Regions from separate parts of the Mesorhizobium sp. M0491 genome, predicted to be linked through region 2. Evidence: predicted binding sites of a transcription regulator. Region 2 holds the regulator's gene; each other region holds the start of a gene.

Region 1 (4,948 bases), on a different contig from region 2:
GTGTCTGTCGAAGCCAAAGGCGCCTCCCAACGTCCTTGCCGTGCGGCAAAAAAGCTGACAACCTGTCAGTATTTCAGAAACTGATACTTGATCATATTTCTTGTCAACCGGAATTTGAAAACTGTGCGAAAGATCGGTGCATGACCGAATTGAAAAGAATGGCGACCGAGCCGAGGCGCAGGCCCAAGCAGGAACGCAGCCGCGAGCGCATCGACGCGATCCTGTCGACGACCATGCGGCTGATCGGGGAAAAGGGTATCGACGCCGTCACCATGAAGGAGGTCGGCATGCTGGCGGGCGGGCCGATCGCCACCGTCTACCACTATTTTCCCAACAAATCGGCGATCCTGGCGATGCTCTATGAACGGTTTTCAGAGGTCAGCCGGGCACGGCTGACGACGATCATCGCCGAAATCCACGAGGCGAAGGATGTGATCGTGGCCGCTGACCGGCTGCTCGATGATTATCTCAACCGTGTCGCCGGCGATCCGGCCATCCAGGATCTGCAGAACGCCATCCAGGCCGACAAGGCGCTCAAGAACCTCGACATCGCGGAAACCCGGTACCAAGCCAAAATGTTCTGCGACCACGTCATCGCCTTGCTCAAGCCCGAGAGGCGCGAGCAGTTCGAACGCATGGTTCTGCTGATCTTCCAGCTCGCCGGCGGCGTGGTGCGCCTGGCGCTCGCCGAGGGCGAACCGGAAAGCCGCCAGACCATCGAGGATTACCGGTCTATCATTCACACCCAGCTGCGGCTGTTTTTGTAGCCGTGGCGATCGTCAGCAAGCTGCCGCGAATGAGAGGTGTCGGGCATCGCAAGCATCAGAACGCCCGCTATGCGACCTGGCGGACAAGGGCTTCGAAGCCGTCGGCAAGATTGGCATTGCCGGCAGCGAGAAACGCAGAAAGATTGCGGGCGCCACCGGGCGTCTTGTTGGCATCAAGCAGCACCGCCCTGCCCTCATGCATGACGAAATCGAACTTTCCGTAGTCAAAGCCAAGCCGGCGCCTCAACGTGCGAAGCTCGTCGGGAACCGGAACCGGCTCACGTCGGATCGTGTCGTCGCCCTTGACGAGGCTCTGCGGCGAGACATGGCGGGTGCAGCGCTCGCGCTCGCCGCAGAATATCCAGAAGCGGGCTCCAAAGCCGTCCGCCTCCGGCTCGGGAATGAATTTTTCGACGACGAGATCGCTGCGGTCGAAGACCTCCGGCGCAACATCCGAAAGGGATGCATAGACGCGATAACCCTCGATGAGCTCGACGCCGGGAAACGGCTTCGGCTTCCCGGCTCGCAGCGATCGCCGGTTGAGCGCTTGCTCCCGCATCCCGAGATTGTTGAGATTGCTCTTGACGATGACCGGTCCTTGCCAGTCGTCCTCCTTGCCGATCACCGCGCCACTGACGCGTCGCTTGGAGATGTCGGCGGCTCCGATGTTCAGGCAGAAGGGAAAAGCGCGTGCGTATTCGACATATTCGGGGGGCGTCACAGTCGCATCGACGTGCAGCACCGCGATGTCGGCCTCCGGCTTTGCCGACGTTCCGGGGATTATGCGGACGGAATGACCGCGTCGCTTCAGTTCCTCCAGCAAACCGAAAAGCATATAGGAGCTCCGGCGGCGAAACAGCAGGCCACGCCGGCGTTCGAACCTGTCGAACTCATGCGTAATAACCGCGATGCGTGTCATGCGCCCCCCGAGCTTGGCTTCATCAGCGTCCTCCATTATGCCTGCAAATACAATGCCGGCTTGGGGGTGTGGATGACCGACCATTGGAATGCCATTCGAGGGCACTGGCAGTTGCTCGGGCCACCGTTGCGGCCGCCAGCGGAAGCGGTTGAGGCCTATGAGCGTGAGCTCGACCTTTCGAAGGCGCACGTCATTCTGCTCGGCGTGACGCCGGAACTCGCCGGGCTCGGGACGACGATGATGGCCGTCGACGAATCCTCCGACATGATCGCCGGTATCTGGCCAGGCGACACCGCGTTGCGAAAGGCAATCAACGGCGACTGGCTCGACTTGCCGGTGTCGGACGCAAGCATCGATGCGGTGATCGGCGATGGCTGCCTGTCGGCGCTCGGCCTTTCAACCGCGCGCCGGGCGCTGTTTGAGGCGATCGCCGGCGTACTGCGCACCGACGGCCGAGCGGGACTGCGTCTCTTTGCCGGTCCCGAAACACCGGACGATCCGGCGGCGGTGCGGGCGCTTGCACTGTCGGGCGGTGTCTCGACCTTCCACGAACTCAAATGGCGCGTCGCAATGACCGCGACGGGCGATGCGCCCGACCATGCCATTCCGGTCAGGATGATCGCGGAAAGGTTCGATGCACTGTTTCCTGACCGCAAAGAGCTTTCGGCTCGCACGGGCTGGGACCTGCCCACCATCGGCACCATCGATGTCTATCGGAACTCGCCGGCCATCTACACCTTCGCGCCGGCGACTGCATTGGCGAGCGAGGCGGAAGCGTTCTTTGGTGATGTTCGCATCGCTTTGACCGGGAGCTATGGGCTCGCCGAGCGATGCCCGCTGTTGGTGCTGCGGGCGCCAAGACACTGAAGATAGCAGGACGGCGCTCGACCGGGGCAGGCGCAACCCAGGCTTTGTAAAATCGTGCGGCAGCATGAGAAAAATTTCGCTCGCATCGCGGCCTTCGCGCACCTTGACTCTCAAAAGCCGTCAGCCTATTTCAGCGCCACGTTAGCACTCGCCTTTGGTGAGTGCTAACCACATATGTCCGGCGCCGCCGGACGGAGGAACTGTTTCTCACCGTTCTCATCGAGGAAGAAAAAATGGCAAAGTCGAAGTTCCGCCCGCTTCATGACCGCGTGGTCGTTCGCCGGGTCGAATCCGAATCCAAGACCGCTGGCGGGATCATCATCCCCGACACGGCAAAGGAAAAGCCGCAGGAAGGCGAGATCATCGCTGTCGGCTCCGGCGCTCGTGACGAAGCTGGCAAGCTGGTCCCGCTGGACGTCAAGGCCGGCGACCGCATCCTGTTCGGCAAGTGGTCGGGCACCGAAGTCAAGCTCAATGGCGAAGACCTTCTGATCATGAAGGAATCCGACATCATGGGCATCATCGGCTGATATCAGGCCTTTCCCCGTCAACTGAATTCCCGGGCTCGATCAAAGCCCCTGCCAGGAGCTAAAAATGGCTGCCAAAGACGTAAAATTCTCCCGTGATGCCCGCGAGCGCATGCTGCGCGGCGTCAACATCCTCGCCGACGCGGTGAAAGTCACGCTCGGCCCCAAGGGCCGCAACGTCGTCATCGACAAGTCGTTCGGCGCCCCGCGCATCACCAAGGACGGCGTCACCGTCGCCAAGGAAATCGAGCTTGAAGACAAGTTCGAGAACATGGGCGCGCAGATGGTCCGCGAAGTTGCTTCGAAGACCAACGACATCGCCGGCGACGGCACCACGACCGCGACCGTTCTGGCGCAGTCGATCGTCCAGGAAGGCCACAAGGCGGTAGCCGCCGGCATGAACCCGATGGACCTGAAGCGCGGCATCGATCTGGCCGTCGTCGAAGTCGTCGCGGCGCTCGGCAAGGCTGCCAAGAAGATCAAGACCTCCGAGGAAGTTGCCCAGGTCGGCACGATCTCGGCCAATGGCGACGAGTCGGTCGGCAAGATGATCGCGGAAGCGATGCAGAAGGTCGGCAACGAAGGCGTCATCACGGTTGAGGAAGCCAAGACCGCCGAGACCGAACTCGAAGTCGTCGAAGGCATGCAGTTCGACCGCGGCTATCTCTCGCCCTACTTCGTCACCAACGCCGACAAGATGGTTGCCGAGCTCGAGGACGTCTACATCCTCCTGCACGAGAAGAAGCTGTCCAACCTCCAGGCCATGCTGCCGGTTCTCGAAGCCGTCGTGCAGACCTCGAAGCCGCTGCTCATCATCTCGGAAGACGTCGAAGGCGAGGCTCTGGCCACGCTGGTCGTCAACAAGCTGCGTGGCGGCCTGAAGATCGCCGCCGTCAAGGCGCCGGGCTTCGGTGATCGCCGCAAGGCCATGCTGGAAGACATCGCCATCCTCACCGGTGGCCAGGTCATCTCGGAAGACCTCGGCATCAAGCTCGAGAACGTCGGCCTCAACATGCTCGGCCGCGCCAAGAAGGTGTCGATCTCCAAGGAGAACACCACCATCGTCGACGGCGCCGGCAAGAAGGCCGAGATCCAGGGCCGCGTCGCCCAGATCAAGCAGCAGATCGAAGAGACCACTTCGGACTACGACAAGGAGAAGCTGCAGGAACGTCTGGCGAAGCTCGCCGGCGGCGTTGCGGTGATCCGCGTCGGCGGTGCGACGGAAGTCGAAGTCAAGGAAAAGAAGGACCGCGTCGATGACGCCCTCAACGCGACCCGCGCGGCCGTCGAAGAAGGCATCGTTGCTGGTGGTGGCGTAGCCCTGCTGCGCGCTTCGGCCAACATCAAGGCCACCGGCGTCAACGCCGACCAGGCCGCCGGCATCAACATCGTTCGTCGTGCGCTGCAGGCTCCGGCCCGCCAGATCGCGGCCAACGCCGGTGCGGAAGCATCGATCGTTGCCGGCAAGATCCTTGAGAACAAGGGCTTGACCTTCGGCTACAACGCCCAGACCGGCGAATATGGCGACATGATCGCCATGGGTATCGTCGATCCGGTCAAGGTCGTCCGCACCGCTCTCCAGGACGCGGCCTCGGTCGCCGGCCTGCTGGTCACCACCGAAGCCATGATCGCGGAGGCTCCGAAGAAGGAGTCGGCTGGCGGCGGCGGCATGCCTGGCGGCATGGGCGGCGGCATGGGCGGTATGGGCGGTATGGATTTCTAATCCAGCCCTATCAGCCTTCAGATACGGAAAGGGCGGCAGAGATGCCGCCCTTTTTGTTTTGCGCAGCGGTCGTTGTGGCCTCTCAGACGGCGGCATCCGCGCGTTGCTTTACCTCGCCGGCAAGCACCGCGGCTTCGATCAGCGC
Region 2 (4,948 bases):
TAGACGCCGAAGCCGGGCGCCCGGTCGAGCAGCATGCTCATGTCGAGCCCAATCTCGCTTTGGCGAATTTCTGGAAGGCGCGAGCGCGATGCGACAGCGCCGTCGGCTGGCCGGGCTTCCAGCCGTGCTTTTCCTCGGCCGTCATCTCACCAAAAGTCTTGTCGAAGCCGTCGGGGAGGAAGACCGGGTCGTAGCCGAAGCCGAGTTCGCCGCGCGGCGGCCAGACCAGCGTGCCTTCGGCCTCGCCGCGATAATATTCCGCCTCGCCGTCGGGAAACGCCAGGCAGATGACGGCAACGAAACGTCCCTTGCGCTGTTGCGGCAAGGCCGCGCCGACTTCCTGCAACGCCACTTCGGTGCGCTGCATGGCCATGCCGAAATCGCGCGATCCATCCGGGGTTTCGGCCCAGTTGGCGGTGTAGACGCCGGGCGCGCCGTCGAGCGCGTCGACGCACAGGCCGGAATCGTCCGACAGCGCCGGCAGGCCTGTCGCCTTGGCTGCGGCGAGCGCTTTGATGTAGGCGTTCTCCTCGAAGGTGGTACCGGTCTCGTCCGGTTCCGGCAGGCCATACTCCTTGGCCGATTTCGCTTCGAAGCCGAACGGCCCCATCAGGTCGGCGAATTCGCGCAGCTTGCCTTCATTGTGGCTGGCGACGACGATCTTCTTTCCGTCGAGAGAATGCATCAAAGGCCCCAGATTCGTGGCTCGGCGAATTCGATCGAATTGCCCGAGGGGTCGCGTGTATAGATCGAACGGCCGCCCTGCGGCCATTCAAATTCGCTTTCGATAGCGATGTTCTTCGCCTCAAGATGCGCTTTCCAGCGCACGATTTCGTCGGCGGTCGCAGCAAAGCAGAGATGGCCTTCGCCGACCGTGCCGTGCGGCGGCACCGGCAGCCTGGCGTCGGACGCCGGCGGGATTTTGGTCGCCTCGGCGTTGAAGACGAGCAGCACGCCGGGGCCGCAGCGGAAGAAGAGATGCCGGCCGGCCACCTTGCCGAGGAGGGGGAGGCCGAGGATGTCGGTGTAGAAGGTTTCCGCTGCGGTCAGGTCGCTGACGTAGAGAGCTGATTCAAGGATGGCAGAGGGCATCACGAGGCACCCCCCTCTGCCCTGCCGGGCATCTCCCCCGCAAGGGGGGAGATTGGCAGCCTCCGCATCGCCGCGCCCTTTGCAACGTTAGAGATTAGCGAAGCCCGAAACGACATCCGATCTCCCCCCTTGCGGGGGAGATGCCCGGCAGGGCAGAGGGGGGTGTTCAAGCTCGGCATTTAATCCTAAGCCACTGCCATCTGCTGCAAACTCACCAACCGCTGGATGCCTTTCTTGGCCAGGCCCATCAAGTCCGCGAACTGCTCTTCGGAGAAAGGCTCGCCCTCGGCGGTGCCTTGGATCTCGACGATGCCACCCTTGCCGGTCATGACGAAATTGGCGTCGGTGCCGGCCGCGGAATCCTCGATATAGTCGAGGTCGATAACCGGCTGACCGTCATGGATGCCGCAGGAGATCGCAGCGACATGGTCCTTCAGCACCTTGGCGACGCTGGCCATCTGGCGCGCTTCCATCCAGCGCAGGCAGTCATACAGCGCCACCCAGCCGCCGGTGATCGATGCGGTGCGGGTGCCGCCATCGGCCTGGATGACGTCGCAGTCGACGGTGATCTGCTGCTCGCCCAGCGCCTGCAAATCGACCACGGCGCGCAGGGAGCGGCCGATCAGCCGCTGGATTTCCAGCGTGCGGCCGCCCTGCTTGCCGGCCGAAGCCTCGCGGCGCATGCGCTCGCCGGTCGAGCGCGGCAGCATGCCGTATTCGGCCGTCACCCAGCCCTTGCCGGAATTGCGCATCCAGCCAGGCACTTTTTCCTCAAGGCTGGCCGTGCACAGGACATGCGTGTCGCCGAACTTCACCAGGCACGAGCCTTCGGCATGCTTGGAGACGCCGCGCTCGAAGGAGATGGCACGCATTTCGTCGAATTGGCGTTTGGAAGGGCGCATTCAGGCTGCTTTCTTGTCATTTTTCGGAATCTTGGCCGGCTTGTAACCGCATGGGACGCGTGGCGCAAAGGAAAATGGCCTGACGATCTGACGCAGACACCGGGTGATCTCACACAGACACCGGGTGATCTCACAAAGACACCGGGTTGCGCGGGTGCAGTGTAAGTCTATATCCTTGGGCCGGAGGTTTTTGGCCGTATGACCAAGGCAGTCGATCCGAGTTCGCAGTCGCCCGCGCTTCAGTCGCTCGATATGCGTTCCCGCGACATCTTCCGGCGCATTGTCGATTCCTACCTCAGGGACGGTGAACCGGTGGGCTCGCGCAGCCTGTCGCGCATCCTGCCGTCCTCGCTGTCGCCGGCGACCATCCGCAACGTGATGAGCGATCTCGAGCATCTCGGCCTGATCTACGCGCCGCACATCTCGGCCGGCCGGTTGCCGACGCAGGCCGGCCTGCGTTTCTTCGTCGATGCCTTCATGGAGCTTGGCGACCTTTCCGACGAGGAGCGCCGCGCCATCGAGGCACAGGTTCGGGCGTCCGGCTCGGGCGCGACGCTGGAACACATGCTGACCGAGGCCAGCCAGATGCTGTCAGGCATGTCGCGCGGCGCCGGCCTGGTGCTGGCCGCCAAGAACGAGGTGGCGCTGAAGCACATCGAATTCATCCAGCTCGAACCGACCAAGGCGCTGGCGGTGCTGGTGTCGCAGAATGGCGACGTCGAAAATCGCGTCGTCGAGCTGCCCGCCGGCATCACCGTCTCGCAACTGCACGAGGCCTCGAATTTCCTCAACGCCCATATACGCGGCCGCACGCTGGCCGAGGCGCGGATCGAGATCGCCCGCATCAAGGAAGAAACCCGCGCCGCACTCGACACGCTGTCGCAGGACCTGGTCGAAAAGGGACTGGCGGTGTGGGCAGGCGCAGACAGCGGCCTGCCGGCGCGGCTGATCGTGCGTGGCCGCGCCAATCTGCTCGAAAACGTCACCGCCCAGGCCGACATCGAACTGCTGCGCCATCTGTTCGAGGACATGGAGACGCAGGACGGGCTTATCCAGCTGCTTGACCTCGCCGAAGAGGGATCGGGCGTGCGCATCTTCATCGGCTCGGAAAACAAGCTGTTTTCGCTGTCAGGCTCGTCGCTGGTTGTCGCGCCCTATCGCGACAAGGATGCCCGCGTCGTGGGCGCGCTCGGCGTCATCGGCCCGACCCGGCTGAACTACGCGCGCATCGTCCCAATGGTCGACTATACGGCGCAGCTGATTTCCCGCATGCTGCGCTGAGCTGATCCAACCGAGGAGACGATGATGGCGCTCGAAGAATTCAAGGCCCGGATCAGCCTGCTGCTGGAAGAGATGGTCAACCAGCCGGAAGACCAGCACGAGATCCAGGAGCAGTTGCGTGAAAAACTGCAGGAAATGCGCGCCATGGGATTGCCGCTGCCGGCTGACCTCGTCGAGTTGGAAAAACGCCTCGACGACGATTTTTACGCCGCCGGGACCTGAGCCGGGAAACCGGAAGCTTCCTCCACCTCATCGTGTGCCGTGGAACGATCGACGAGACCGCTCGTTCCTGTTCTCACGCCCAAACATTGGAGGACCGAATGATGCGTTTTGCCGGCCCCGCACTTTTCGCCGCACTGTTTCTCTCGACCGCTTCGTTCGCGCAGCAGGCGGACGAGCCGGTGCTGAAAGGTGCGGCCGCCTTCGGCGACTGGCGAGCGGACAAGCCGGGCACACGTCGGCTGATCAGACCGGATGATCTGCCTAAGCCCTATGCCAACAGATCGACCTCGAACAGCGCCGGCGTTGCGGACATGCCGGCAGACGCGAAGCTGCAACTGCCGCCGGGATTCTCGGCCGAGCTGGTTGCATCAGGCATCGACAATCCACGCGTCGTGCGCGTCGCGCCGAACGGTGACCTGTTCGTCGCCGACAGCAAAGCAAATCAGGTCCGCATCTATCGCCTGGCGGAAGGCAGCGCGAGCCCTGTGCAGGACGGCATCTTTGCCGGCAATCTCAAACGGCCCTATGGCATTGCCTTCTATCCGCCGGGCGCTGACCCGCAATGGATCTATGTCGCCAACAGCGACAGCATCGTGCGCTTTGCCTACCGCAATGGCGACCTGAAGGCCTCCGGCGATCCGGAAACCATCGTCGGCAACATCCCCGCCAATCATCACTGGACCCGCGACATCGCCTTTTCGCCGGATGGCAAGACGCTTTATCTGTCGGTCGGCTCGGGATCGAATGTCGCCGAGCGCATGGGCAAGGAACCGAAGGGCGGCCTCGACGCCTGGGCGAAGTCGCAGCCGCTCGGCGCCACATGGGGATCCGAGGACGGCCGCGCCGGCGTCCTGGCCTTCGATCCCAATGGCAAGAATGGCCGCATCCTTGCCACCGGCCTGCGCAACTGCTCGGGCATGACCGTGCAGCCGGCGACCGGCGCGCTGTGGTGCGTCGTCAACGAACGGGATGCGCTTGGCGACAATGTGCCGCCCGAATACGCGACCGTGATCAAGGACGGCGCCTTCTATGGCTGGCCGTGGTATTATATCGGCGACAATGAGGATCCGCGCCACAAGGGTGAGCGCCCCGATCTTGCCGGCAAAACGACCGTTCCCGATGTGCTGATGCAGGCGCATTCGGCGCCGCTCAACATCGCCTTCTACGATGGGAAGAGCTTTCCGGCCGAGTACAAGGGCGATGCTTTCGTCGCTCTGCACGGGTCATGGAACCGCGGCAACCGGACCGGCTACAAGGTGGTGCGGTTGCTGTTCAAGGACGGCAAGCCAACCGGCGAGTATGAGGATTTCATCACCGGCTTCGTCGTCTCGAACGGTGAGGTCTGGGGGCGGCCGGTCGGCGTGGCGGTGGCCCTGGATGGCGCGCTGATCGTCACCGAGGACGGCAACGGCACCATCTGGCGTGTCACCCATGGCGACGGTCGTTCCTGA
Region 3 (4,948 bases), on a different contig from region 2:
CGGCCCGAGCACCATTTCCTCGTCCGACTGCAGGAAATAGAACCCGGCCCAGTTGAGGTCCGGCACCATCTGGAAGATGAGTGCTGCGGTGTTGGCGGCGTTGGCGATCGAATCGCGCTCGCCGTCGAGCAGCGCCTTAAGCTGAGTGGCGAGGTCGCGGTAGAACGCGGCCTTGTCTGAGGTGTCGATGGCCTTGGCCGCAAACATGAACGTGTCTCCGTATCGAGGATAGCTGTTCGTCCGATCGCTTGCCAAAGTCGGCGAGCTCCGCGACCAGACGGCCGCCCGCACAGTCTAGCGTGGATTGCGTCCCCTCCGAAAGCCGCAAGATCAGGGGTGCCTCCCGGCGCTGAGCCGGACGGCAAGGCAGCTATGCGTAAACTTTGCGATCATCTTGAGAATCATGACGGCCCCGATCGGGGCCGTCATTCACCTCTCAAAGAGATCGGACAAGTCCCGGGTTTTAGTAGCCGCCCATACCGCCGCCGCCCGCCGGGGCAGCGTCTTTCGGCGGGATGTCGGTGATCATCGCTTCGGCGGTGATCAGAAGGGCTGCGATCGAACCGGCATCCTGCAGTGCGGTGCGCACCACTTTCGCCGGATCGACGATGCCTGCCTTGATCATGTCGACATAGACCTCGTTCTGGGCGTCAAAACCCTGATTGTGGTCCTTGCTGTCGGTGAGCTTGCCGACGACGATCGAGCCTTCAACGCCGGAATTCTCGGCGATCTGGCGGATCGGCGCTTCGAGCGCCCGCAGCACGATCGTGATGCCGGCCGTGACATCGGCATTGGCGCCGGTCAGGCCGCCAAGCACCGAGCGGGCACGCAGCAGAGCCACGCCGCCGCCGGGCACGATGCCTTCTTCAACCGCCGCGCGGGTGGCGTTCAGCGCATCGTCGATGCGGTCCTTCTTTTCCTTGACTTCCGACTCGGTGACGCCGCCGACGCGGATGACGGCAACGCCGCCGGCGAGCTTGGCCAGTCGCTCCTGCAGCTTCTCCTTGTCGTAGTCGGAGGTCGTCTCTTCGATCTGGCCCTTGATCTGGGCGACACGCGCCTGGATCGTCGCCTTGGTGCCGGCACCGTCGATGATCGTGGTGGTGTCTTTCTCGATCAGCACACGCTTGGCGCGGCCGAGCATCTCGATGGTGACGTTTTCAAGCTTGATGCCGAGGTCCTCGGAGATCATCTGGCCTGATGTCAGCACGGCGATGTCTTCCAGCATCGCCTTGCGGCGATCGCCGAAGCCCGGCGCCTTGACGGCCGCGACCTTGAGGCCGCCGCGCAGCTTGTTGACGACCAGCGTCGCCAGAGCCTCGCCCTCGACGTCCTCGGAGATGATCAGCAGCGGCCTGCCGCTCTGCACCACCGCTTCGAGGATCGGCAGCATCGCCTGCAGATTGCCGAGCTTCTTCTCGTGGATGAGGATGTAGGGCTCTTCCAGCTCGACGCGCATCTTGTCGGCATTGGTGACGAAATAGGGCGAGAGATAGCCGCGGTCGAACTGCATGCCTTCGACGACGTCGAGTTCGGTCTCTGCGGTCTTGGCTTCCTCGACTGTGATGACGCCGTCATTGCCGACCTTGTCCATCGCCTTGGCGATCATCTCGCCGACGCTGGCATCGCCATTGGCGGCGATGGTGCCGACCTGTGCGATCTCGGCCGACGACTTGACCTTCTTGGCGCGCGCCTGGATTTCCTTGACCACGGCGGAAACCGCCTGGTCGATGCCGCGCTTCAAATCCATGGGGTTCATGCCGGCGGCGACCAGCTTGGCGCCTTCGCGCAGGATCGAGGCGGCCAGCACCGTGGCGGTGGTGGTGCCGTCACCGGCGAGGTCGTTGGTCTTCGAGGCCACTTCGCGCACCATCTGGGCGCCCATGTTCTCGAACTTGTCGGCAAGCTCGATTTCCTTGGCGACGGTGACGCCGTCCTTGGTGATGCGCGGCGCGCCATAGGCCTTGTCGATGATGACGTTGCGGCCCTTGGGGCCGAGCGTGACCTTCACCGCATTGGTGAGGATCTCGACGCCGCGTAGCATGCGGTCGCGCGCATCGGTGGAGAATTTGATTTCCTTGGCAGACATGATTTTTATCCAGTTCGTTCGGAGAAAATGAGGTCAGGCAGCTTTCTTGGCGGCCACGGTCTTGTCGGTTGCAGCCGTCTCGCCCTTGTCGATGATCCCGGTCTCGCTCTTGTCGATGACGCCCATGATGTCGGCTTCCTTCATGATCAGAAGGTCCTCGCCGTCGATCTTGACCTCGGTGCCCGACCATTTGCCGAACAGGATGAAGTCGCCGGCTTTGACGTCGAGCGGAACAAGCGCGCCGTTTTCGTCGCGTGCGCCAGGCCCGACGGCGATGACTTCGCCCTCCTGCGGCTTTTCCTTGGCAGTGTCGGGGATGATGATCCCGCCCTTGGATTTGATATCGCCTTCGGCGCGACGAATGACGACGCGGTCGTGGAGTGGCCGAAATTTCATGGGAACTTTCTTTCTGGGGCCGGCACAGGCGGCCACGCCCCTCCTCTATAGACGCGTTGGCACTCGATAGATAGGAGTGCCAAAAATTATTCGCGGACCATATTAAATATTCAAAAGTATTATTTCAGCTGGCCGTTTCGTGATATCCGCAGAATGTCAAATAATTCAAAAGATTGAATTTTGCCGATCGAGTGCCTATTTATCGGACAAGTTCACTTTCACGATTTCAGGCACAAGGGAGATTTCTTCGATGGCCGAAGGCAATCAGACGATCATGGAAAAAGCTGAAGCCCGCTTTGTCGACAAGCAGAAGAAGACAGCGGAGAAAAACAAGGCGACCGCCGAATATATGTCCGAGGCAAGAGCCAGGGAAATCAAGACGGCAAGGCTGAGGGAGCTTCGGCTGGCCAAGGAAGAGGCCGATCGTGTCGCCGAGGCCCTCAATCCGACGCCGAAGAAGAAGCGGGTGACCAAGAAAGCCACGGAGGCCAAGACATGAGCCTCACCTTTCCCAACCGCAGCCGCAGCTATGACGAAGCGGGCCAGCGCATTCGTTTCGTTGGCCATGACGGCATGTTCCAGATCTCGTTTTCCGTCGCTGCCGACGCCATGGCCAAGATGCGGCCGGGCACAGCTGCCGACGAAGCCGGTTATCTCCAGACATTCGACACCGAGAGCAGCGCCATCCGCGAGGTGGCGTCGAAGGCCTATGACCGCACCCGCAAGAGCATGTATGTGCTGACGGCGGCCGATTTCGGCTGAAATGGCGGCGAGTTGGCGCTGACCGCGATCAGGTCTTGCGCTCGGCCCTTTCGCGGCGTCTGACGTCGCGGACATTCATCTGCACGACCATGTCCTCGGCCTCGCGCGGCCCCATCCCGACCATCACCTTTTGCCGGACAACCGCAGGCTGGCCGGTGAAGACATCGATGATGCTCCAGCTCTGGGGAAGCTCCATGCGCAGCGTGTAGCGGTTGGCCATGGCGGTCAGCCTTGCATCGTGAAAAACACGGCGCCCAGGATCAGCACCGTCCAGGCGACGACCGACAGTTTCAGCACCATGCCGCCATGCACGGCCAGAAGCTTCCGCAGGTGCGGCACACCTGCCGACGAGACCGGTGCCGCCGCCAAGGCGACTGGGGCCTTGAGGCCAAGTTTTCCAAAGACGGGCAGCAGCGACGGTTCACGCACGAAAGGCCTCGAATGTCAGGGAAAAGCGAAGCAAGAACGCTCGCACCCCTTCCATAGCACTTTTTTCGCGAGCGCCTGCATGCCAAATTCAAGACAGGACTGCTTTGACGGCCAGTCCCTACTGCATTCGCAACACACAATCTATTCGTGGGAACTGACTGCGCCCGGGGCAGATTGGGACGCCAAATTTTGGAGGCCTCGCCTCGGGATCGAACCGAGGCTTCAGAGATTTGCCGTCTCCAGCGTAGCCGCTCCGCCACGAGGCCATGGCTGTGAAGTAGCGGCCAAATATTTACGGAAAGGTTAATCCCGAGGGATTGTTCAGAATTTTCGGGGTCGAGTTTCAGAGCGTTCGCCAGCCAACCTTGCCGGGTCTCGCTTCCGGCGCAGAGTTGAAATCCTTCACGCCCCAAGCGGCAGCCCGCCCCGTCTCGACCGAGGGCCTCCAGCACTGCGACTGACGTTCTTCCCCTGAGCTACGCGCTTCCGAGGCTGCTTTTACCCCGCGTTGCATTTCGGAGGAGAGGAGCGGAGGCCAACCAACTTTTCCCCTTGAACAGCGATTCGATCTGGCTTAGCTTCATCTGAGAAAAGGTTTTCTCAAACAATCGTCGTCGGGCTCGGCCACCTGCCGGGCCTTATCCGGCTCGGCAAGAGAAAACCTTTTCCCAACCAAGGATCTCGGCGCGATGCCATCGGACGATCTGCCTGTTCCGGTCTTTTCCAAGCCAGTCACCTTGCGTGACGTGGCCGCCCAGGCCGGAGTCAGCGTCGCCACCGCATCCAAGGCGCTCAACGGCCAGGGCCGGATGACAGCCGAGACGCGCGAACGCATTCGCGAGACCGCCCGGCGGCTTGGCTTCCGACCCAACAGCCTGGCGCAAAGCCTGCTCCGGCGCCGTAGCTTCACCGTCGGCCTGCTCACCAACGATACCTATGGCCGCTTCTCGCTGCCGTTGATGTCGGGCATTTCGGACGCGCTGGTCGACAATGGCGTCTCGGTGTTCCTGTGCAATGTCGAGGAGGATCCGCGGCTGGGCCAGATGCATGTCGACGCCATGCTCGACAAGCGCGTGGACGGCATCATCGCCACCGGCAAGCGCATCGATCGCCATCTCCCCGTCGACCTCTCCAATCTGCGCGTCCCGGTGATCTATGCCTTCACGCAGCCAGATCCCGACGCCGTCGCTTTCGTCTCGGACGATGTTGGCGGCGCCCGGCTGGCCGTCGAGCATTTCTGCCGGCTGGGCCGCAAGCGCATCGCCCACGTCA

Evidence for each region. The regulator HrcA, encoded in region 2, represses chaperone genes, less so after heat shock. The targets are predictions, from matches to a motif close to GTTAGCACTCNCNNNNNGNGAGTGCTAAC.
Region 1: groES (co-chaperone GroES) is a predicted target of HrcA. The motif match lies at 2,694-2,722, and genes of this name have one in related genera.
Region 3: NKI69_RS09465 (co-chaperone GroES) is a predicted target of HrcA. The motif match lies at 2,541-2,569, and genes of this name have one in related genera.

What each region holds. Positions count from the first base shown of each region.
Region 1 is NZ_JAMYRE010000007.1:228,843-233,790, forward strand. Features, by position in the region: gene NKI69_RS11525 (MFS transporter) at 1-17, opposite strand, end outside; gene NKI69_RS11530 (TetR/AcrR family transcriptional regulator) at 141-767, shown strand; gene NKI69_RS11535 (ATP-grasp domain-containing protein) at 835-1,686, opposite strand; gene NKI69_RS11540 (class I SAM-dependent methyltransferase) at 1,759-2,553, shown strand; gene groES (co-chaperone GroES) at 2,787-3,083, shown strand; gene groL (chaperonin GroEL) at 3,148-4,803, shown strand; gene NKI69_RS11555 (TetR/AcrR family transcriptional regulator) at 4,886-4,948, opposite strand, start outside.
Region 2 is NZ_JAMYRE010000005.1:296,917-301,864, forward strand. Features, by position in the region: gene hemW (radical SAM family heme chaperone HemW) at 1-41, opposite strand, end outside; gene rdgB (RdgB/HAM1 family non-canonical purine NTP pyrophosphatase) at 38-685, opposite strand; gene NKI69_RS08720 (VOC family protein) at 685-1,095, opposite strand; gene rph (ribonuclease PH) at 1,278-1,994, opposite strand; gene hrcA (heat-inducible transcriptional repressor HrcA) at 2,193-3,275, shown strand; gene NKI69_RS08735 (hypothetical protein) at 3,300-3,497, shown strand; gene NKI69_RS08740 (PQQ-dependent sugar dehydrogenase) at 3,596-4,948, shown strand.
Region 3 is NZ_JAMYRE010000006.1:104,157-109,104, forward strand. Features, by position in the region: gene msrC (free L-methionine (R)-S-oxide reductase MsrC) at 1-207, opposite strand, end outside; gene groL (chaperonin GroEL) at 464-2,089, opposite strand; gene NKI69_RS09465 (co-chaperone GroES) at 2,123-2,485, opposite strand; gene NKI69_RS09470 (hypothetical protein) at 2,736-2,984, shown strand; gene NKI69_RS09475 (DUF1488 family protein) at 2,981-3,247, shown strand; gene NKI69_RS09480 (hypothetical protein) at 3,276-3,467, opposite strand; gene NKI69_RS09485 (hypothetical protein) at 3,473-3,676, opposite strand; tRNA gene NKI69_RS09490 (tRNA-Cys) at 3,867-3,942, opposite strand; gene NKI69_RS09495 (LacI family DNA-binding transcriptional regulator) at 4,366-4,948, shown strand, end outside.